DNA from 3 places in the Pectobacterium carotovorum genome. Region 3 is predicted to be linked to each of the others. Evidence: predicted binding sites of a transcription regulator. Region 3 holds the regulator's gene; each other region holds the start of a gene.
What was found. The regulator PhoB, encoded in region 3, activates phosphate uptake and scavenging genes when phosphate is short. The targets are predictions, from matches to a motif close to CTGTCATAAAACTGNCNNAT.
Positions count from the first base shown of each region.

Region 1: pstS (phosphate ABC transporter substrate-binding protein PstS) is a predicted target of PhoB. The motif match lies at 4,989-5,008, and genes of this name have one in related genera.
Region 2: glpT (glycerol-3-phosphate transporter) is a predicted target of PhoB. The motif match lies at 4,921-4,940, and genes of this name have one in related genera.

Region 1 covers NZ_JAXAFK010000004.1:254,955-262,601, reverse strand. The annotation lists gene glmU (bifunctional UDP-N-acetylglucosamine diphosphorylase/glucosamine-1-phosphate N-acetyltransferase GlmU) at 1-1,293, shown strand, start outside; gene glmS (glutamine--fructose-6-phosphate transaminase (isomerizing)) at 1,491-3,323, shown strand; gene R9X49_RS18260 (DUF4026 domain-containing protein) at 3,491-4,918, shown strand; gene pstS (phosphate ABC transporter substrate-binding protein PstS) at 5,130-6,170, shown strand; gene pstC (phosphate ABC transporter permease PstC) at 6,338-7,297, shown strand; gene pstA (phosphate ABC transporter permease PstA) at 7,297-7,647, shown strand, end outside.
Region 2 covers NZ_JAXAFK010000005.1:92,198-99,844, reverse strand. The annotation lists gene R9X49_RS18860 (sigma 54-interacting transcriptional regulator) at 1-57, opposite strand, end outside; gene glpC (anaerobic glycerol-3-phosphate dehydrogenase subunit GlpC) at 597-1,808, opposite strand; gene glpB (glycerol-3-phosphate dehydrogenase subunit GlpB) at 1,805-3,067, opposite strand; gene glpA (anaerobic glycerol-3-phosphate dehydrogenase subunit A) at 3,057-4,724, opposite strand; gene glpT (glycerol-3-phosphate transporter) at 5,039-6,388, shown strand; gene glpQ (glycerophosphodiester phosphodiesterase) at 6,464-7,549, shown strand; gene yigL (sugar/pyridoxal phosphate phosphatase YigL) at 7,611-7,647, opposite strand, start outside.
Region 3 covers NZ_JAXAFK010000001.1:308,318-315,964, forward strand. The annotation lists gene R9X49_RS01255 (AAA family ATPase) at 1-1,773, opposite strand, end outside; gene sbcD (exonuclease subunit SbcD) at 1,770-3,008, opposite strand; gene phoB (phosphate response regulator transcription factor PhoB) at 3,280-3,969, shown strand; gene phoR (phosphate regulon sensor histidine kinase PhoR) at 3,997-5,319, shown strand; gene R9X49_RS01275 (phosphate ABC transporter substrate-binding protein) at 5,335-6,273, shown strand; gene R9X49_RS01280 (cobalamin-independent methionine synthase II family protein) at 6,514-7,620, shown strand.

The sequences.
Region 1 (7,647 bases), on a different contig from region 3:
TTACATAAACTGGCAGGTAAGCCGATGGTTCAGCACGTCATTGATGCGGCAATGACAACAGGCGCACAGCACGTTCATCTGGTCTATGGTCACGGCGGTGATTTACTCAAACGTGAATTGACCGATCCAGCCTTGAACTGGGTACTGCAGGCGGAACAGTTGGGAACCGGCCATGCGATGCAGCAAGCTGCCCCTTATTTTGCCGATGATGAAGACATCCTGATGTTGTATGGCGATGTGCCGCTGATTTCGCCACAAACGCTGGGGCGTTTACGTCAGGCTAAGCCGCAGGGCGGTATCGGCCTGTTGACGGTGAAACTGGACGATCCGACGGGCTATGGGCGAATTGTGCGTGAAAACGGTGCTGTTGTGGGGATCGTCGAGCACAAGGATGCCAGTGAAGAGCAGCGCCAGATTAACGAGATCAATACCGGCATTTTGATTGCGAACGGCAAGGATTTGAAGCGTTGGTTAAGCCAGCTGAATAACAATAATTCACAAGGCGAGTTTTACATCACTGATATCATTGCGATGGCAGCGGAAGAGGGTCAGCGTGTTGAAGCGGTTCATCCCGAGCGGCTGAGTGAAGTGGAGGGCGTCAATAATCGCCTGCAACTGTCGGCGCTGGAGCGGGTTTATCAGCGTGAACAGGCAGATAAGCTGCTGCTGGCCGGTGTGATGCTGCTCGATCCGGCACGGTTTGATCTGCGTGGCGAGTTGACCCATGGTCGCGATGTGGTGATTGATGTCAATGTCGTTGTTGAAGGTAATGTTAAGCTAGGCAACCGGGTGAAAATCGGCGCAGGCTGTGTGATTAAAAACAGCACCATTGGCGACGGTTGTGAAATCAGTCCTTACTCTGTGTTGGAAGACGCCGTGTTAGAAGCAGAGTGTACCGTTGGCCCGTTTGCCCGTTTGCGTCCAGGCGCTGAACTGGCTGAAGGCGCGCATGTCGGTAACTTTGTCGAATTGAAAAAGGCGCGTTTAGGCAAAGGATCAAAAGCGGGTCACCTGAGCTATTTGGGTGATGCGGATATCGGTTCCGGTGTTAATATTGGCGCGGGAACGATCACCTGTAATTATGACGGTGCGAATAAACACAAAACGATTATTGGCGACGACGTATTTGTCGGTTCGGATAGCCAATTGGTGGCACCCGTTAGCGTTGCCAGCGGTGCGACCATTGGTGCGGGAACAACGGTTACGCGTGATGTAGCAGAGAATGAGCTGGTGGTCGGCCGCGTGAAACAGCGGCATATTTCCGGCTGGCAGCGTCCAGTGAAAAAGAAATAATATTTAATGCCTCCGCAGTGGCGGAGGCAGTTTTGTCCTGTACGTTGGCCGATCCCCCGAGGGGTTTCCCAGAGTACAGAACAAAACATAATAATCCCCAACTCTCTACAAGGCTCGGGGAACCCGGAAAAACCGGAACAATCAGGTCTAAGACATCCCTGGTGACACAATATGTCACTTTTATAGGAATACCATCGATGTGTGGAATTGTAGGCGCAGTTGCGCAACGTGATGTTGCTGAAATTTTGTTGGAAGGTTTACGCCGTCTTGAGTATCGCGGCTATGACTCTGCGGGGTTAGCGGTTGTTGATAGCGAAGGAAATGTCGCCCGTTTACGCCGTCTGGGGAAAGTGCAGGTACTGTCTCAGGCAGCCGAAGAGTGTGAGTTGCACGGTGGTACCGGTATCGCCCACACCCGTTGGGCAACGCACGGCGAACCTTCTGAAGAGAACGCACACCCGCATGTTTCTGAACATATCACTATCGTCCATAACGGCATTATCGAAAACCACGAACCGCTGCGCGAGCTGATGATCGGTCGCGGTTATCGTTTCGTTTCTGAAACCGATACGGAAGTCGTTGCCCATCTGGTTCATTTTGAACAGCAGCAGAACGGCGGCACGCTGGTTGAGGTGGTTAAGCGTGTGATCCCACAGCTGCGCGGTGCGTATGGCATGGTGGTGTTGGATAACCGCGACCCAAGCGTACTGGTTGCCGCGCGTTCTGGTAGTCCGTTGGTGATTGGCCGTGGTGTTGGTGAGAACTTCATTGCTTCCGATCAGCTGGCGCTGCTGCCCGTGACGCGTCGCTTTATGTTCCTGGAAGAAGGCGACATCGCGGAAATCACCCGTCGTGACGTGCGCGTGTTTGATAAAGCCGGCCAGCTTGCTACACGCGAAGAAATTGAATCAAAAGTGAATTACGATGCGGGTGACAAAGGCGCGTATCGTCACTACATGCAGAAAGAGATCTACGAACAGCCGATGGCGATCAAGAACACCCTCGAAGGGCGTTTCAGTCACGGCGAAATTAATCTTTCTGAATTAGGCCCGAAAGCGGATGAACTGCTGGCGAAGGTTGAGCACGTTCAGATCATCGCCTGCGGGACGTCTTACAACTCTGGCATGGTTTCTCGCTACTGGTTTGAAGCGCTGGCGGGAATTCCGTGCGACGTAGAAATCGCTTCAGAATTCCGCTACCGCAAGCCTGCGGTGCGTAAGAACAGCCTGATGATTACCCTGTCTCAGTCCGGTGAAACGGCGGATACGCTGGCAGCGCTGCGTTTGTCCAAAGAACTGGGCTATCTGGGATCGCTGGCTATCTGTAACGTTGCTGGTTCCTCGCTGGTGCGTGAATCCGATCTGGCACTGATGACCAAAGCGGGCGTAGAGATTGGCGTGGCGTCGACCAAAGCCTTCACCACCCAGCTTACCGTTCTGCTGATGCTGGTGGCGCGCGTTGGCCGTCTGCGTGGTATGGATGCGCAGATTGAGCATGACATCGTTCATGGTTTGCAGGCGCTGCCTGCGCGTATTGAGCAGATGCTGTCTCAGGACAAGCTCATCGAATCTCTGGCAGAAGGTTTCTCTGACAAGCACCATGCGCTGTTCCTTGGCCGTGGCGATCAGTATCCGATCGCAATGGAGGGCGCGCTGAAGCTGAAGGAGATCTCTTACATCCACGCGGAAGCCTATGCGGCAGGCGAGCTGAAACACGGCCCGCTGGCGCTGATCGATGCGGATATGCCGGTTGTAGTGGTAGCGCCGAACAACGAACTGTTGGAGAAATTGAAATCCAACATCGAAGAAGTGCGGGCGCGCGGTGGTGAACTGTATGTTTTCGCAGATGAAGATGCCGGTTTCACCAGCAGCGAAAATATGAAAATTATTCCACTGCCGCACATCGAAGAAGTGATCGCGCCAATCTTCTATACGGTGCCGTTGCAGCTGCTGTCTTATCACGTCGCGCTGATTAAAGGCACTGATGTCGATCAGCCACGTAACCTGGCGAAATCCGTTACTGTTGAGTAATTTTTAAAAAACGAAGGTAAATAGCCCTGGTGCTACTTACCTTCGTTTATTTTTCATATTACGGCTCATTTTTTCTTCCCCATTTTTTTTAAGCTCTCCAAACTCTCCTCATTAAAATTTATTCGGTATATTGGTTTACCCATATTGAATACTGACTCGTTCTTAATATGAATAACAAACAACAATACCTGGATATCGCCGAGGGAAAGGGCGAAAAAGCGCCTTCAACGATGGTGGCCTTTTCCTCACGAGAGATGAACTATCCGCTGCTGGAAAGCCTGTTAGAGGCGCAGTCATTCTTTACTGATGGTGAAATAAGCTATCCCGAACAGGGGCAAGGCGGGTTCTTTTATACCTGTCGCCATCAGGATAGAGAGCTGACCTTTTATCTTGAGGTATCGGAGCGCGATCCCGAGAATAAAATCACGCCGATACATTCAACCGACCCAATTTCACCTGAACTGCTGGCGCAGGCTAATGCGGCAACGCAGGAAGTGATGGTCGAGTGTCTTTTTGGGCAAAACCCGCTGGAAGACTACGTTCATCAGCTTCGTTTATTAAGTGCGGTGGTACCGGATTTTCTCCTGGGGATCGATATTTCTGCCGCCGGTAACGTGTTTACCCGCGAATGGCTGAATTTTCAGCTAGAGGATGATGTCCTGCCGGAAATTGAATCGTTGTATACCATTCATGCCGTGTACGACACCGAGAACGATCCGCCAACGACATTCTGGTTTCACTCGCATGGTCTGGCGCGATGCGGCCTGACGGAAGCGGAACTAGTCATTCCAGAGACGCTGAGTTCGTATTATGGCATCCCGGATTTATTCAGAAGTTTTGTCAATAATGCCATTCAAAATCAGCAAATTACCTTTAATGAGCCGATTCTGTGCGGACAAACGGACAGCGGCTATGAATATTTGGTGGCGTTGCCGTTTGAAGAAGGGCTACGGCATGTGAATCAATCCACGCCGATTGACCAACTGCGGCCTCTGGAAGAGATGCGCTACGATCTGGAAGGGACGCCGGAAGGCGTGTTTCTGGGCGATCGCGCCGATCGGGATGATGTGCATCAGGAGCCTTCCTGTATGCTGTTTCGTACCAACGAAGAAAACCCGGTACTGCAAACGTTCTTTAAAGGATTTGATGAGCAGAATGCCATCATGTTCTGGCGTACGAATGCGGAAACGGCAGAAATGTCGCGTAAGGCGCAGCTGCGCTGGCGTTATTTCGTCAATATGTTTAAAAACTACCATGTGAGTGACGAACCGGCTAAGCAGGGATTTTTAGCTAAGCTACTAAAAAAATCACCGAAGCCTGTCGAAAATGAATGGCGCTTTATGGTGAAGTTTGGCATCCCTCATGGCGAAGAGGGAGAAGAGCGTGAGCACATGTGGTTTATACCTGAAAAAATCCACGATACGGTCGTCACGGGAACATTAATCAATCATCCGTTCTACGTTGAGGATATGCAGGAAGGTGGTGTGTATTCCGTTGATATATCACGGGTAACTGACTGGGCGATTTATTATCAGGGCGATAGCTATAAGCCTGATACGATTTACAAACTGCTTAGCCATAGCCAGACTCACTGACTTTGCTTCTTTACCAGTCAGAACGCGTGTTCTGGCTGGTTGCCCCTGAATTTTCCCGCTTACGGTCTCTTTGTCATAAAACTGTCATATTGTGTACATTTTACTGTCACTAAATTGTCCTATTTTTCCTCCTGCGAACTACACTCTGATTTGATAACTCTGATTGATAACGACTCCACGTCGACACGTCGATTATCCCACAGGAGGGATTATGAAACTGATGCGTACCACTCTTGCCAGTGTTGTTGCGGCAACCTTTTCTCTGACGGCATTCTCTGCTTTTGCTGCTGCTAACCTCACCGGTGCCGGTGCGACATTCCCTGCGCCTGTTTATGCTAAATGGGCTGACTCTTATCAAAAAGAAACCGGTAATAAAGTTAACTATCAAGGAATCGGTTCTTCTGGCGGTGTAAAACAGATTGTCGCTAAAACTGTAGACTTCGGTGCTTCTGATGCGCCGCTGGCTGACGACAAATTAGCACAGGATGGTTTATTCCAGTTCCCTACCGTTATCGGTGGCGTGGTACTGGCAGTGAACGTTCCTGGTATCAAATCTGGCGAATTGACGCTGGATGGTAAAACACTGGGTGATATCTACCTGGGCAACATCAAAAAATGGAACGACCCGGCAATCACCAAACTGAACCCGAATGCCAAGCTGCCGGATCAGGATATCGCTGTCGTTCGTCGTGCTGACGGTTCTGGTACTTCTTTCGTGTTCACCAGCTACCTGGCGAAAGTGAATGCCGAGTGGAAAGAGAAAGTCGGTTCTGGCTCTACCGTTAACTGGCCAACCGGTCTGGGCGGTAAAGGTAACGATGGTATCGCAGCGTTCGTACAGCGTCTGCCTGGTTCTATCGGTTACGTAGAATATGCGTATGCCAAGCAGAACAACCTGGCCTACACCAAACTGATTTCTGCTGATGGTAAGCCAGTTAGCCCGACTGAACAGAGCTTCAGCAACGCGGCTAAAGAGATCGACTGGAGCAAATCTTTTGCTCAGGATCTGACCAACCAGAAAGGCGCGGACGCGTGGCCAATCACGTCAACTACCTTCATCCTGGTTCACACCAAGCAGGATAAACCTGAGCAGGGCGCTGAAGTGTTGAAATTCTTCGACTGGGCGTTCAAGAAAGGCGGCGAGCAGGCTACTGCTCTGGATTACGCCACACTGCCAAAAGAAGTGGTTGAGCAAATCCGTGCTGCCTGGAAAACCCAGGTAAAAGACAGCAACGGTAAAGCGCTGTACTAATTATTGCATCAACAACGTATTGCATCGACCTCGTGTTGATAACCAAAACGTGATGAGGTTGTCAGGTTCTGGGAAATACGTAGTGGAATAACAAGTCGTATCGGGGCGGAGAGGTAATCATAACCTCTCTGCCTTTCATATGTAGTTAAAAATGAGAAGAGAGACGTATGGCTGAGTACAAGCCAACTATCAAAGCCCCGGGAAAATATGGCGATATCCTCTTCAGCACGCTGGTAAAACTGGCGGCGCTGGTCACGCTACTGCTCTTGGGAGGCATCATTGTTTCCCTGATTGTAGCGTCCTGGCCCAGCATCGAGAAGTTCGGTTTTGCCTTCTTGTGGACGAAAGAGTGGGATGCGCCCGCAGAACAGTTTGGTGCACTGGTGCCGATTTACGGTACCGTCGTGACCTCACTGATTGCACTCATTATTGCCATCCCGATTAGCTTCGGGATTGCGTTATTTCTGACCGAACTGGCACCCGCATGGTTGAAGCGCCCACTTGGCGTGGCGATTGAATTGCTGGCGGCCATACCGAGTATTGTTTACGGCATGTGGGGGCTGTTTATTTTCGCTCCGCTGTTTGCCGAATACTTCCAACAGCCAGTAGGCAACGTCCTGTCCGGCATTCCTATTGTGGGCGCACTGTTCTCTGGCCCGGCGTTCGGGATTGGTATTCTGGCGGCCGGCGTCATTCTGGCCATCATGATTATCCCGTATATTGCGGCGGTGATGCGTGATGTGTTTGAGCAAACGCCAGTCATGATGAAAGAGTCCGCTTACGGCATCGGCTGTACGACGTGGGAAGTGATCTGGCGCATTGTGCTGCCTTACACCAAAAACGGCGTGATCGGCGGGGTGATGTTGGGATTAGGGCGCGCCTTGGGGGAAACCATGGCGGTCACCTTTATCATCGGTAACACCTACCAGCTCGACAGCGCGTCGCTGTATATGCCTGGCAACAGTATTACCTCTGCGTTGGCGAACGAATTCGCCGAAGCGGAATCCGGCCTGCACACGGCGGCGCTGATGGAGCTGGGTCTGATTCTGTTTGTGATTACCTTTATTGTTCTGGCGTGTTCAAAGCTGATGGTGATGCGTCTGGCAAAAAATGAGGGGGCGCGCTAATGGCTACATTAGGCATAGAACAAGAAGCCGCACTGGCGCGCTCGCGGCGTAAAATGCAGGCCTGGCGTCGCCAGAAAAACCGCATTGCGCTGTTCTTATCCATGTCCACGATGGCATTTGGCCTGTTCTGGTTGATCTGGATTCTGTTCTCGACAGTGACCCGCGGTGTAGACGGTATGTCTCTGGCATTGTTTACCGAGATGACGCCGCCGCCGAATACGGCAGGTGGCGGACTGGCGAATGCCATCGTCGGGAGCGGATTGCTGATCCTGTGGGCGACGCTGCTGGGGACGCCGTTGGGCATTATGGCGGGTATCTATCTGGCGGAATACGGTCGTAAATCCTGGATC
Region 2 (7,647 bases), on a different contig from region 3:
GCTGGCATAGTGCGTGATGATACTTTGGAACAGTTTATCTTTCGCTGACAAAGCCATGAGCGGATTCCACCGTGGTGAGCAGGATAGTGTCCATCCTTTTTTAGACACTAGACACTAAAAATTCATTGAACACTAGCGACTATCGGCTCTCTAAAGAGAAAATGAAACACCGTTTTTACTTTGTTGTGATCGCCTTCGCATCCTTCATGCTGCTGGGTGGAAACGTATCTCAGGCATGAGATATCCAGCGCAACGCGTCGGTTAAACAGCAGTAAATGGCTTATGGCAGCGGAAAGGAAAGAGACTTTCAGAAGATCTTAAACGGAGTGCTCTGGGAGCGTTCGATAGGCAAAAAAAAAAGCCAGCACCCGAGCTGGCTAAATAATACTGGAAGCAATGTGAGCAATGTCGTGCCTTCACAGGGAAGCCGGATCGTCATGAACACTATCAATAACTAACACAGGCGCATGACATCGTTCCCCGGAACGCACAGCAATAATAATCATTATCATTCGCACTTGTAAAGTGCTTTTTGCGATAAATTCTTATTCTCAATACGGACTGCGGAACAGCCCGTTTTGCTCCCCTTCTGTTTGCTACTCTGGCTGCGCCAATGCCCTTGCCAGCAGGGTGATCGGGTGTTCGCACTTTTTGCTGGTCGACATCTCAATCTGCCATTTACAGGTTTCGCAGTCCGTCACCACGATATCGACCCCGCTCTCTTCAATCTGCTGGAACAGCGGTGCACCAATACCTTGCGACGTGGCGTAATTCTCTTTCTTGAAGCCGTAGGTGCCCGCAATACCGCAGCACTGGGAGTCCAACATCACCAGCTCAAGACCGGGGATGCGTTGCAGCAGCGCCAGGGTATACGCTGTCCACCCCATCCTCTCCAGGTGGCATGGCGTGTGATACGCCACCCGCAGCGGCAATTTACGCAGCGGCAGCGTCCGTCCCTCTTCTTCCAGCAGACGATAGAGCTGGCGCGTCACCAGTTCGATGCCATCGCGCACGTTGCCGTTATCCACGCCCAGCAGATGCGGGTATTCATCCCGCAGCGTGAACGTACAGCTGGATGACGTCGCGACCACCGGCAGGGATTTCTGATTGATTGCCTCATCCAGCGACGTGATATTCGCGCGTGCCTGCTTTCTGGCCTTGTCGTGAAAACCATTGGCGATCAGCGGTACGCCACAGCATTTCTCTTTATTCAGCAACTGGACGCCAATACCCATCGCGTTAAAGACCTGAACCAGATCTTTACCCAGCTGTGGATGGTTGTAGTTCACATAGCAGCCGTGGAAATAAGCGACCTGCTCATCATAGGCCTGCTGCTTTGCCGCCTGCTGACGATACCAGCGCCGGAAGGTGCCGAACGAGTATTTCGGCAACTGGCGACGATGGTCGATTTTCAACGCTTTATCCAGCAGTTGGCGCACCGGCTTCAGGCTGGTAGCCGTATTGACCAGCGGCGCAAACGGCGTGGCAATCGATCCCATGAGGTCGGTATGGCTCAGAATCGCGTCGCGCAATGTCGGCTTGTGGCTGCTGTGCGTCGCTTTTGCACGCTGAATAATGTCGCCAATTTTGACATCCGATGGGCACGCGACCTCACAACGTTTGCAGTTGGTGCAGTATTTCAGCGCATCATCATACAGCGCCGGCTCTTTGCGCCGCAGGCGTTCGCCGTCCGGTCCGGCCTGTTTCGGGCCGGGATAAAGCGGATTCACGCGCGAAACCGGGCAGTACGTGGTACAGACCGTACACTTGATGCAATCTTCAAAACTGTTATCGCTAAGCAGGCTCATGGGTTGCCCTCCTTCAAAATCTGTTCGGCAACATGAAGTGCGCTGAGCAAGGAAACCCCAGCTCCACATCCCTGCACGATCGGGTCGAAACCTTCCAGCACCGCGCCGATGGCGTACAGATTACCGATCGCTTTGCCTCCAATACGCGGGTGCAGATGCTCATCGACAATCGCACCAAACTGCATATAAGGCTGCGGCGCAAACACATCCTGCTGGCTCCAGCCCTCGCGCTGGTCAGCGAACCGAACGTCCAACCCAAAGACCGGTTCAGTCACCCGATCGAACTGCGTCACCAGCCCGTTGCTGAAGAAGCTGCCGCTCGCCAGCACCGCATGCTTCGCCCGCAGCGGAATATCACGGTGATGGTGGCTATGGACGGCAATCTCCTGCGGCGACAGCGAGGCACGCACCGCACGATCGCCCGGCATCACCATGCCACCCAGTTGGCGAAAGCGCTGCGACAGCGCCTGATGCAAGCGCAACCCGAGCACTGAAGGTGGTAAGGTCGGCAACAACATCACCGGTTTACCTAGCGCCTCAGCGAGTTCACCCACCACCTCGGGGGTATCCAATCCCAGACAGGCGGGCATGATGATGGCATCGTTACCGTTGGCCAGAAGCGACAACTCCTCCACCAGCGCCGAACGATTTTCCGGCCGGTCGAGCACGCGGGCGATATTTACCGCACGGAATTCACTGGGATTTTGGCGTAACCGATCCAGCACCGGCAGCTTGAGGTCATCACTGCGCGCCGCGATCCCCTGTGCCTGGAGCGTACCGGCAACAATTCGGGACTGAAAATCCAGAAAACCGTCGATACCTGCAATCAGCGGATTGTCGCCAAAGCCAGAATCCGGCAGACCACGCGTTACGCCATCGACCGGACTCAGCCAGCAGGCACGAAACTTACCTAGCGGCGTCATGCGCCAGTGGTTCTGCTGATGATTGCCCTGCAAGGAGATAGTGCTGCGTGTCAGCAGCGCCTCAACCTGTGGCAACAGGGCCGCCACTGCCGCCGCACCCATACGGGAATAAGGGTGGTGAGGAGCCTGACGCGCCAGCTCATCCAACGCCTCAAGCGGCTGACTCACGGGCTGCCCGTCAGGGAGATGGGAAAGTAAATCCAGCGCACCGGAAGAAAAATGCAGCGCATTCTGCCCGGCGCTGACAATGGCGCAGCGTTTTCCCTGCTCCGCTAAGCGAATACCGCAGGTCAGCCCCGCGAGCCCTCCGCCAATAATTACAACGTCATAGCGCATGGCGATCCTCCTGACTGTCGCTGGCCGTCAGGCCGCACAAACCCTGATAAATCCAGCTGGTAAACTCGCTTTCACGCAGGGCATTGCCCCACGCAATCGGGCGAATGCCTTTCCAGCGTTCGTTCAAAAACTGACTGAGTTGCGTAAGCGACTGCTCCGGCGTCGCCGTGCCCAGACGGCACAGCAGACCCGCCGCACGACAGGCGCACAGTTCCCCCTGACAGGTGCCCATACCCACGCGAGTACGCCGACGCAGGTCAATCAGGTTATTCACCTGCAACGATTCCACGGCGTAGCGCACCTCCCCTGCCGTCACGGCCTCACATTCGCACACCAGACTGCGGTCCAGACGCTCGCCGGACAGCATTCTTCCAGCACGTTCACCGTGGCGATAAATCGCTGAACCACGCAGCGGGGCCGAGAGCGGTTTTGCCGCAGGATAAGCAGACAGGGCGTGAGGAACGGTTTTCACTTCATCCAGCGATTCAGAACCGGGCAGCGGCGTCTGCGCTGTCGAGCAGGCCACGTCATGGCCCAGCTTTTTGCAGATGGCGTCCGTCACCCACTCCGCCATCAGTCGGTAGGTCATCAGCTTGCCGCCGGTGATCGTGATAAACCCTTCCAGCCCGTCGCGGCTGGCATGGTCGAGCAGCACAATGCCGCGACTTACGCTACGCCCGCTGGGGTCACTGTCATTGGCAACAAGAGGACGGACGCCAGCATAGGCGCGCAAAATTCGCGTGCTCGCCAGCGACGGCGCCAGCATGGAACCTTCGCGCATCAGCGTTTCCACCTCAGCAGGCGTCACCAGCATATTGTCGATTTGGTCGTAGTCGATGTGAGTTGAGGTCGTACCAATCAGCGAAATGGTATCGCCCGGCACCAGAATGTCGGCATCCGCCGGTTTACGGCAGCGGTTGATCACCATGTTGTTGATGCGGTGCCCAAGAATCAGCAGTGCGCCTTTTGCCGGAAACATACGCACGCGCAGATCGGCATATTCCGCAATGTGTTGTCCCCAGATACCGCCAGCGTTGACGACCACCTGTGCGTATATTTCCGTTTCCACACCTTTTTTATGGTCGAAAACGCGCACGCCGGTAACCCGATCGCCCTGACGAATCAGTCCGATAACTTCATGATAGGTCAAGACTTCCGCGCCGTGCTCGCAGGCATCGATCATGTTGGCTGCCGTCAGGCGAAAGGGATCGACAGAACCATCCGGCACGCGCACCGCTCCAATCAGCGCCGGATTAGCCGCGGGTTCCAGCCGCAGCGCTTCCTGCGGATCTATCGCCTGCGCGCGAATCCCCGCCTGCTGGCAGGCGGTAATAAACTGCGCCTGCCAGCCGAGATCGTCTTCCGGCAACGTGATAAACAGACCGTCGGTAGGTTCAATACAGTGGCGGGCAATCCGCCGGAGAATCTGATTCTCTTCAATACATTCGCGGGCAGACTCGCCATCGGTAACCGCATAGCGGGCGCCGCTGTGTAATAGGCCGTGATTACGCCCGGTTGCCCCAGTCGCAATATCATAACGCTCAAGCAACAGGCAGCGCAGTCCGCGCAGGGCGCAATCCCGTGCAGTACCTGCCCCCGTCGCACCACCGCCGATGACAACCACGTCAGTTTCACGCCAGTTCTCGTTTGTTCGCATTGTGTTCTCGCTTAAGGCGGAGGGGATATATGTTGCTATTGGGACACAGAAAGAAGGGTTAATGTTTGATAAAGAGCAAAAACGAACACTAAACGAAAACAAAGGGGCGTTTAAAAACAATAAGTGTGATTTACATCACTAAAACCACACTGTGGAATTTTCCGATTCTGTTAACATGAGCGCAAAAATCGTCACAGTTTCATAAAAGTGTAACATTAGCGTCATGAATCACACTCATTTGCACGCTAGCCCCTTACAATAACGTTCGTAATAGAACAAAAAAGCTATCGTTTTTTTTCGCATTGGAGATATCTATGCTGAGTATTTTTAGGCCCGCCGCCCACCAGCCACGCGTGTCGCAGGATCGTGTCGATCCCCTCTATCGCCGTCTGCGCTGGCAGATCTTCATGGGGATCTTTTTTGGCTACGCCGCCTACTATCTGGTACGCAAAAACTTCACACTGGCAATGCCTTACCTGATTGAACAGGGCTTCTCACGCGGTGACCTTGGCTTTGCGCTGTCCGGTATCTCTATCGCCTACGGCTTTTCCAAATTCATCATGGGTTCGGTATCTGACCGTTCCAACCCACGGGTTTTCCTGCCTGCCGGTCTGATTCTGGCGGCCGCCGTGATGCTGTTCATGGGCTTCGTGCCGTGGGCGACATCAAGCATCGCGATTATGTTCGTCCTGCTGTTCCTGTGCGGTTGGTTCCAGGGAATGGGATGGCCACCGTGTGGACGCACCATGGTTCACTGGTGGTCGCAGAAAGAGCGTGGCGGCATCGTATCCGTATGGAACTGTGCTCACAACGTCGGCGGCGGGCTTCCGCCTCTGCTGTTCCTGCTGGGTATGGCCTGGTTTAACGACTGGAAAGCCGCACTCTACATGCCTGCTTTCGCCGCGATTCTGGTTGCGCTAATCGCATTTGCCCTGATGCGTGATACCCCGCAATCCTGTGGTTTGCCACCGATTGAAGAGTACAAAAACGACTATCCGGTTGACTACAATGAAAAAGACGAAGAAGAACTGACAGCTAAGCAGATTTTCATGCAGTACGTTTTCCCGAACAAACTGCTGTGGTACATCGCTATCGCCAACGTCTTCGTTTACCTGCTGCGTTACGGCATCCTCGACTGGTCACCGACTTATCTGAAAGAAGTGAAACACTTCGCACTGGATAAATCGTCCTGGGCCTACTTCCTGTACGAATACGCGGGTATTCCGGGTACGCTGCTGTGCGGCTGGATGTCCGATAAAGTGTTCAAAGGCAACCGTGGTGCAACGGGCGTGTTCTTTATGACACTGGTGACGATAGCGACCATCGTGTACTGGATGAACCCAGCCGGTAATCCGGGTGTGGATATGGCCTGTATGATCGTCATCGGCTTCCTGATCTACGGCCCGGTTATGCTGATTGGTCTGCACGCGCTGGAACTGGCACCGAAGAAAGCAGCAGGGACAGCAGCAGGCTTTACCGGTCTGTTCGGCTACCTCGGTGGTTCCGTTGCCGCCAGCGCCATCGTCGGCTACACCGTTGACTTCTTCGGTTGGGATGGCGGCTTCATGGTCATGATCGGCGGCAGCATTCTGGCGGTACTTCTGCTGATTGTTGTTATGCTGAATGAGAAAAAACATAAAGCAGAGTTAGCCAACCGCGCTTAACCCGCTCTTGTAAGCATCCCTCTGGCGGCGTCATGATGACGCCTCCTTTCTCTCAACAGAAAGAGGTTTGATCGCATGAACGTTACCGTAACATCCCTACTCTCCGCCCTCGCACTCTCCGTTTCCCTTAGTGCTTCCAGTCACGCGAGTGGCTCCGCTTCATCAACCGACAAAATCGTTATTGCCCACCGCGGTGCCAGCGGCTATCTGCCCGAGCATACGTTTCCGGCCAAGGCAATGGCCTACGCTCAAGGTGCCGATTATCTGGAGCAGGATCTGGTGCTCACCAAAGATAACGCACTGATTGTCCTGCATGACCACTATCTGGATCGCGTGACCGACGTTGCGGAACGTTTTCCGCAACGTGCCCGCAAAGATGGACGCTTTTACGCCATCGATTTCACGCTGAAAGAAATCAAGTCACTGAAATTTACCGAAGGATTCGACATCAAAGACGGCAAGCAGGTACAGAGCTACCCGAACCGTTTTCCGATGTGGAAATCCGACTTCCGTATTCATACCTTTCAGGAAGAAATTGAATTTATTCAGGGACTGAACCACTCAACCGGCAAGAACATCGGCCTCTACCCCGAAATCAAAGCACCGTGGTTTCACCATCAGGAAGGGAAAGACATCGCGCGCGAAACGCTGGCCGTATTGAAGCAGTATGGCTATACGAAAAAAAGCGATAAGGTCTTCCTGCAATCGTTTGATGTTGCCGAGCTAAAGCGCATCAAAACCGAATTGCAGCCGCAGATGAAGATGGACCTAAACCTGATTCAGTTGATTGCCTATACCGACTGGCATGAAACCTACGAGAAACAGGCCGATGGGACGTGGGTGAATTACAACTACGACTGGATGCAAAAGCCCGGCGCCATGCAGCAGATTGCAACCTATGCCGATGGTATCGGGCCGGACTACCACATGCTCGTCCAGAAAGGTTCGACGTCTGACAACATCACCTTTACCGACATGGTGAAGGACGCCCATCAACATAAACTTCAGGTACACCCGTTCACGGCAAGGGCCGACAGGCTACCGGCGTACGCCAAGGATATCGATCGGCTCTACGATATTCTCTACTATCAGGCGGATGTTGACGGGCTGTTCACCGATTTCCCCGACAAAGCGGTCGATTTTCTGAAAAAACCGCGCTGAAGTTCAGCGATCCCATCGGGCAGTACGTGCCCGATGGTACGTCGGTTCGAGAATATACGGCTTACTTCAGAAACAGTTCCCGCAGGTAATTCGGCACC
Region 3 (7,647 bases):
TTCGGCTTCCAGCTTAACGATACGTTCTTCCTGCCGGTACACCGTTTCCAGATCGGCCAGATGCTGGCTGCGTTGTTCGTACTCGGATTGTTGCTGTTTCCGTAATACGTCTGACTGGTCGATATACCCTTGTATCTCAACCTGTTTGGCGAGGTGCTGCTGCTTGCGTACATGAAGGCGCTGAAACTGGTCGCTGACGGTTGCGAGCTGTCGGCATGCCGTTCGCTGATCAATGAGTTGATTGAACCTCTGGTGCAGGGTGGAAAGCGACTGGTGCGCGTCCTGATGTTGCCGCGTCTCATCGTGTTGTGTGAACTGCTGGCGCGCTGCATCAACGACCTTTTGTTGTTCACGACGTTGTGTCGTCAGCGTTTCGGCTGCCTGCTGTAGCGTACCCGCTTGTTCTGTGTGCTGTGCCTGTTTTTGCTCCAGTTTCTGCTGCTCGCCCTGAAGCTGGCTCAACTGCCGAAACTGGGTGCGCCAGACAGGCAACTGCACTCCCCACTGCTGATGGTGCGCGTGTTGCTGGCGGTAAGACTGGATGTTTTCAAGCTGCCGTTTAGCCTGCTGTTGCTCTGCCGCTGTCTGGGTTTGCTTGTTTTCATCGGCGTGCAGGCGAGCCTGCGCTTTTGCCAGATCGTCCTGCTGCTGGATTTTTTGCTGCACCAGCGTGGCAATGCGATGGTCAAGCGGCACAACCTGCTCGTTGATCAGTTGCTCTTGCTGTTGTCGTATCTGTTTGTGCTCATTAACATCCTGTTCCGCTTTTTCTTCCTGCTGACGTAGCGTTGTCAGGGCTGCTTGCTCGGCGGTTTGCTTCGCGGTCAATTGTTGAATGTGCTGGGCGAGCGCAAGAGACTCTTGCCGATAGCGCTCTCGCTCCTGGTGTAACGGCCTCAGTTTTTCTGCCGGTTCACTGTTGGCTAGCTTGTCGAGCTGCGGCCTGGCCTGCTGAATGGCGGATTCAGCACTTGCATGTTGTGCCTGCGTATTGGTCAGTTGTGTTTGCCGCTGCGTCAGTTGCTCAAACCAGCGTAGCGTAGTCAGCGCTTGCTCACGCTCGACGTTGCCCCGCAGCTCCTGCTGGATCAGCTCGGCAAGCTGTGCTTCCACCTGCTGACGCTGCTCATCAGTCAATAGCTGAATACCGGATGCTCGCGCCTGTAGCGTATTCAATGCTACGTTTGCCTGTTTGTGCTTGTCATACACGCGTTCGGAAATCAGGCCGTAAATGTCCGTACCGGTCAGCTCTTCCAGCAGCTCTGCGCGGTCGTCTGCTTTCGCATTGAGGAACGCGGCAAACTGGCCTTGTGACAGCATCATGGAACGCGTGAAACGGCCGAAATCCAGCCCGGTGAGCTGCGTGATCATCTCTTTCTTATCATTGAGTTTTTCACACAGAATTTTGCCGTCTTCAATGAGCGCGAGTTCGGCCTTGGGAGACTGCAAATTGCCATCAGGGACATTTCTTGCCCGACGTTGGCTCCAGAAGGCGCGGTAGCCCACGCCTTTCACCTCGAATTCGACCTCGGCAAGGCATTCTGCGGTATTACGCGTCATCAGATCATTCTGGCTGGCGGAAAGCAGGCCAAGCCGTGGTGTTTCGTGGTACAGCGCCAGACAGATGGCATCCAGCAGCGTAGTTTTTCCCGCGCCAGTCGGGCCAGTAATCGCAAATAAGCCGTTGCTGGAAAACGGCTCCTGCGTGAATTCGATCTTCCATTCGCCTTTCAGCGCGTTGAGGTTCTTTAAGCGCAGACTGAGAATCTTCATTTGGCGGGCTCGCTATTTTCCAGTTCATCAATAACCTGATTAAACAGCGTGCGGACACGCTGCTGGCGACCCTCTTCCATGTCTGTCTCCGTTGCCAGACGACGTTCAAAAACGTCATGTACGCTGAGCTCGTTCAGCGTTTCCTTGTCCTGTTGCGTCATTGCCTGCAGGCGCTGTTCACGCGTGCGGCGCAGCAGCAGTACTTCAACGGGCAGATTCTCGGTCATTGACTGAACGCGTTTTTGCATGTCGCTGAGATAATCCTGCGTGTTGATTTCGATATCCAGCCACACGGGTTTGTCACCCTGATAGTTCTGGAATGCGGCCAGCTGTCGTTCAATGTCGCTCAGGCTACCTTTAATCAACTGCATCGGCTGAGTGACGGGAATAGGCAGGATGTCTATCTGCGGGGGAATGGGCGGCGACGCGTCTGGTGTAAAACTGACCAGACAAACGGACTTCTCACTGTTGAGTTCGTCAAAACTCAGCGGGATAGGCGAACCGCTGTAGCGAATATGCTCGCTTTGGGTCACGCGCTGCGGGCGGTGAATATGGCCGAGCGCGATATAATCCGCAGGGGGAAAAGCCTGGGCAGGGAAAGCATCGAGCGTACCAATATAGATATCGCGTACCGATTCCGAGGCGGTTGCGCCAATTGTCGTCAGGTGCCCGGTTGCAATAACCGGCAGCGGCAGGCCAAGTTCATCGCGCTTTTGGCAAGCCAGTTGGTAACACTGCTGGTAGTGCGCGGTAATCGCTTCCTGTAGCGCCAGCTGTTTTTCATCCCCTGATTGCCCGGCTTTGCTGGTCAATACATCGCGTGGACGTAAAAAAGGAATGGCGCAGAGCAGGGCGCCGGGCTGCTGCTGACGGTTTTCCAACAGGAGCACCTGCTGGGCCGGATCGTCGCTGGCGCAGGCAATCACGCGCGTGTTCAGGCAGGCCAGCAAATCGCGGGATTCGTTTAACATCGCGACGGAATCATGATTTCCGCCGAGAATGATGAGCTGGCAGCCTGTGCGCTGTAGCGCTACCACGAAGCTATAATACATTTCCCGCGCATAGCTGGGGGGCGAGCCGTTATCAAAAATATCGCCTGCGACTATAATGGCATCGACCTGATGCTGCTCCACCTGAGCGATGAGCCAGTGAAGAAAAGCCTGATGTTCAGCGGCGCGGCTTTTGGTATAAAAATATTGTCCTAAATGCCAATCGGCGGTGTGGATAATGCGCATCGTGCTCTCTCGATATTCATGCCGCGTGGCGGTGGATGACGTTGTCATTATAGGGAATGGTGTGCTGTCATCGTAATGCCATGATTATATATAGCAGGGATGACGGCTGTCGCGGTGGAATCCGGAGTTTGGAAAGCGGCTCGAAAAATCGGATGTATACGTTGTAACATCGCGCGGAGAGGGCCGTGTGTTTTTCATAAATCTGTCATAAAACTGACGCATAATGCCTTTCGCCTGCTAACAGCGACGATGATTAACGACAGGATTAACAATGGCAAAACGCATATTAGTCGTGGAAGATGAAGCACCAATTCGTGAAATGGTCTGCTTTGTACTGGAGCAAAATGGTTATCAACCAGTTGAAGCCGAAGATTATGACAGCGCGGTAACGCAACTGTCGGAGCCGTTCCCAGAACTGGTGTTATTGGACTGGATGCTGCCAGGAGGTTCGGGCCTGCAATTCATTAAGCATATGAAGCGCGAGGCGCTGACGCGTGATATTCCGGTGATGATGTTGACCGCACGCGGTGAAGAAGAAGACCGTGTACGCGGGCTTGAAGTGGGTGCGGATGATTACATTACCAAGCCGTTTTCACCCAAAGAATTAGTGGCGCGTATCAAAGCCGTGATGCGCCGTATTTCACCGATGGCGGTGGAAGAAGTCATTGAAATGCGTGGCCTGAGCCTCGATCCTTCCTCGCATCGCGTGACGACCGAAGAGCACGCGTTGGACATGGGGCCGACGGAATTTAAGCTGCTGCATTTCTTTATGACGCATCCTGAACGTGTTTATAGCCGGGAACAGTTGCTGAATCACGTTTGGGGCACTAACGTTTATGTTGAGGATCGTACTGTCGACGTCCATATTCGTCGCCTGCGTAAAGCGCTGGAAACCAGCGGACATGACAAAATGGTGCAAACCGTTCGGGGAACGGGCTACCGTTTTTCAACGCGTTACTGAGGTGATCGTAACCGGAGAAATATTAACGTGCTAGAACGTTTATCCTGGAAAAGGCTGGCATTGGAGCTAGCTTTTTTTTGTTTGCCCGCTTTGCTGCTAGGGCTGATTTTTGGTTATCTGCCCTGGTTTCTGCTGGTCGCCGTATTAGGCTTACTCTGCTGGAACTTTTATAACCAGCTGAAACTCTCTTATTGGCTGTGGGTTGACCGCAGTATGACGCCACCGCCCGGTCGCTGGAGCTGGGAGCCGCTGTTTTACGGGCTCTACCAGATGCAACTGCGTAACCGACGCCGACGCCGTGAACTGGCGCTTCTGATCAAACGGTTTCGCAGCGGGGCTGAATCCTTGCCGGATGCCGTGGTGATCACCACCGAAGAAGGAACGATCTTCTGGTGTAATCATCTGGCGCAGCACCTGCTCAATTTCCGCTGGCCGGAGGATAACGGTCAGAATATCCTCAACTTATTGCGCTACCCCGAATTCACGAATTACATGAAAGGGCAAGACTTTAGCCGTCCTCTCACGTTGCAGTTGAATAATTCCCACCATGTTGAATTCCGCGTGATGCCCTATTCCGAAGGGCAACTGCTGATGGTAGTGCGCGATATTACGCAGATGCATCAGCTTGAAGGCGCCAGACGTAACTTTTTTGCCAATGTGAGCCATGAGCTGCGTACGCCGCTGACGGTGTTGCAGGGCTATCTGGAAATGATGCAGGAAGAAACGCTGGATGCGGCGCTGCGAGGGAAAGCGCTGAATACCATGCAGGAACAGACCCGGCGTATGGACGGGCTGGTCAAACAGCTGCTGACCTTGTCCCGCATTGAAGCGGCGACGGCGATCGATCTGAATGAAAAAGTCGATATTCCATTGATGCTGCGCGTGTTGCAGCGTGAAGCGCAGACTCTGAGCCAGGGGCGTCATGAGATCGTCTTTCGTGTGAACGAAAATCTCCGCGTGTTTGGTAATGAAGAACAGCTGCGCAGCGCGGTATCCAATTTGGTGTATAACGCGATCAACCATACGCCAGCAGGAACACGCATTGAGGTTTGCTGGCAGAAGATCCCGCAGGGTGCACAATTTCAGGTCAGCGATAACGGACCGGGAATTGCGGCCGAGCATTTGCCGCGTCTGACGGAGCGCTTTTATCGGGTCGATAAGGCGCGTTCACGCCAGACGGGCGGCAGTGGCCTGGGGCTGGCGATTGTTAAACATGCGCTCAGCCATCATGATTCCCGCCTGGAAATCATGAGTGAGGATGGTCTGGGATCGCGTTTTGTCTTTACGTTGCCGAATCGGTTGATTGTCCCTGCCTCTCTGGCTGAAAATACGGTGAAACCTTCGGCCTGACGGAAAACGCTACCCATGACATCCGCCACTCGTATTGCGGGCGCTTTTTTACTGCTGTTCAGCGCGTTTTGCGCTGCGCAGCCTCGTCAGATGCTGGCGGGCAACCTCTCCAGCGCGGGGTCGGATACGCTGGCTAACCTGATGGCCTTTTGGGCGGCGGATTTCAGTCAGCATTACCCGAACGTCAATTTACAGATTCAGGCCGCCGGATCATCTTCTGCGCCGACGTCTCTGGCGTCGGGTGCAGCGCAGCTTGGGCCGATGAGCAGGGCGATGAAGGCCAGCGAAATTGAGGCGTTCGTCCAGCATTATGGCTATCCACCCCTAGCGGTGCCGGTAGCGATGGATGCGCTGGTCGTGCTGGTCAATCAGGATAACCCGTTGCCAGGGCTGAACTTGTCGCAGCTGGACGCCATCTTTTCGATTACGCAACGCTGCGGTAACCACCAACCGATAAAACAGTGGGGCGATCTCGGCTTACGCGGCAGTTGGGAAAAGCGCACGCTACTGCGCTATGGGCGAAACTCTGCGTCGGGAACCTATGGGTTCTTTAAGCAAAAGGCGCTGTGCCGTGGCGATTTCCTTCCTCAGGTTAATGAGCTGCCTGGCTCGGCATCTGTTGTACAGGCGGTGGCTGCTTCAACTGATGCCATCGGCTATGCCAGCGTGGGCTTTCGTACCAGCGGCGTGAGAATGCTGCCGTTAGCCGCACAAGGGAGCGACTACATTTACCCCTCGACTGAAAATATCCGCAGCGGTTTATATCCCTACACCCGTTACCTTTACATCTATGTGAACAAAGCGCCCAGCCAGCCGCTGGAAGCGCTGACGGCGGCATTTTTAGATCGCGTGCTGTCCGAAACGGGGCAGTCGCTGGTGAATCAGGATGGTTATTTACCGCTGCCGGAAGAAACACGTCGTCAGGCGCGCCAGCAGATTGGCCTGCCAGAATAATTCCTCTTGCCCACGAATTTGCGATGTTTTCACATTAAATGAATTTTCTTCATGCAATGTGAAAATTCTTCCATTGCCCTGTGGTTTGTCACGTGACAGGATAGTTTTAAATTTAGACGTCCAGATGGCTAAATAAAATTAAATGTAACTATCCCTCTGGGCAAATATTTCATATTGAAACTATCTGTCAGCATGCTTCTTTTCTGAAGGTCAGTGCTGGCAACATGTCAGGAGCGACACATGGCGAACACCTTATCCCCTTTCCGTGCCGATATCGTCGGCAGTTTCTTACGTCCGGCAGCCATTAAACAGGCTCGTCTGCAACATCAGGCGGGTGAGATCGATGATATTGCGCTGCGTAACATTGAAGATCGTGAGATTCTGCGAGTGGTAGAAAAGCAGCGTGAAGCGGGCTTACAGATTGTGACGGATGGTGAACTGCGTCGTGCCTGGTGGCACTTCGACTTTTTTGCTGATTTGCACGGCGTGGAGCGCTACGAAGCCGATCACGGTATTCAATTCAACGGTATTCAGACGAAATCTCATGCGATTCGCGTCGTGGATAAAGTGAGCTTCAATCCTCAGCACCCTATGCTCGATCATTTCCGCTACCTGAACAGCATTTCTGGTGACGCGGTCGCTAAAATGACGATTCCTAGCCCCAGCGTGATGCATTTCCGCGGCGGGCGTAAAGCGATTGATGCGACGGTTTATCCCGATCTGGCTGACTATTTCGACGATCTGGCGCAAACCTGGCGCGATGCGATTCATGCATTTTATGACGCCGGCTGCCGCTTCCTGCAACTGGATGACACCGTGTGGGCCTACCTGTGCTCTGACGATCAAAAACGCCAGATCCGTGAACGTGGTGAAGACCCGGCACAGCTGGCGCGGACATACGCCGACGTGTTGAACAAAGCGCTGGCTGATAAGCCTGCGGATTTGGTCATCGGTTTACACGTTTGCCGCGGTAACTTCCGCTCTACCTGGATTTCTGAAGGCGGCTATGAGCCTGTTGCAGAGATTCTGTTTGGTGAAGTGAATGTCGATGCATTCTTCCTGGAATACGACACCGAGAGAGCGGGTGGATTTGAGCCGCTGCGCTTTGTGAAGCCGGGCCATCAGCAGGTGGTTCTGGGGCTGATCACCACGAAGAACGGTGAACTGGAAGATGCCGAAGTGGTGCAGGCTCGTATCGCTGAAGCGGCAAAATATGTCGATCTCAGCCAGATTTGCCTGAGCCCACAGTGTGGTTTTGCTTCAACGGAAGAGGGCAACAGCCTGACGGAAGAGCAGCAGTGGAATAAGCTGAAGCTTGTCGTGGATATCGCTAATCGCGTGTGGTAACACCGATGAAGTAACCTCATTCCTATC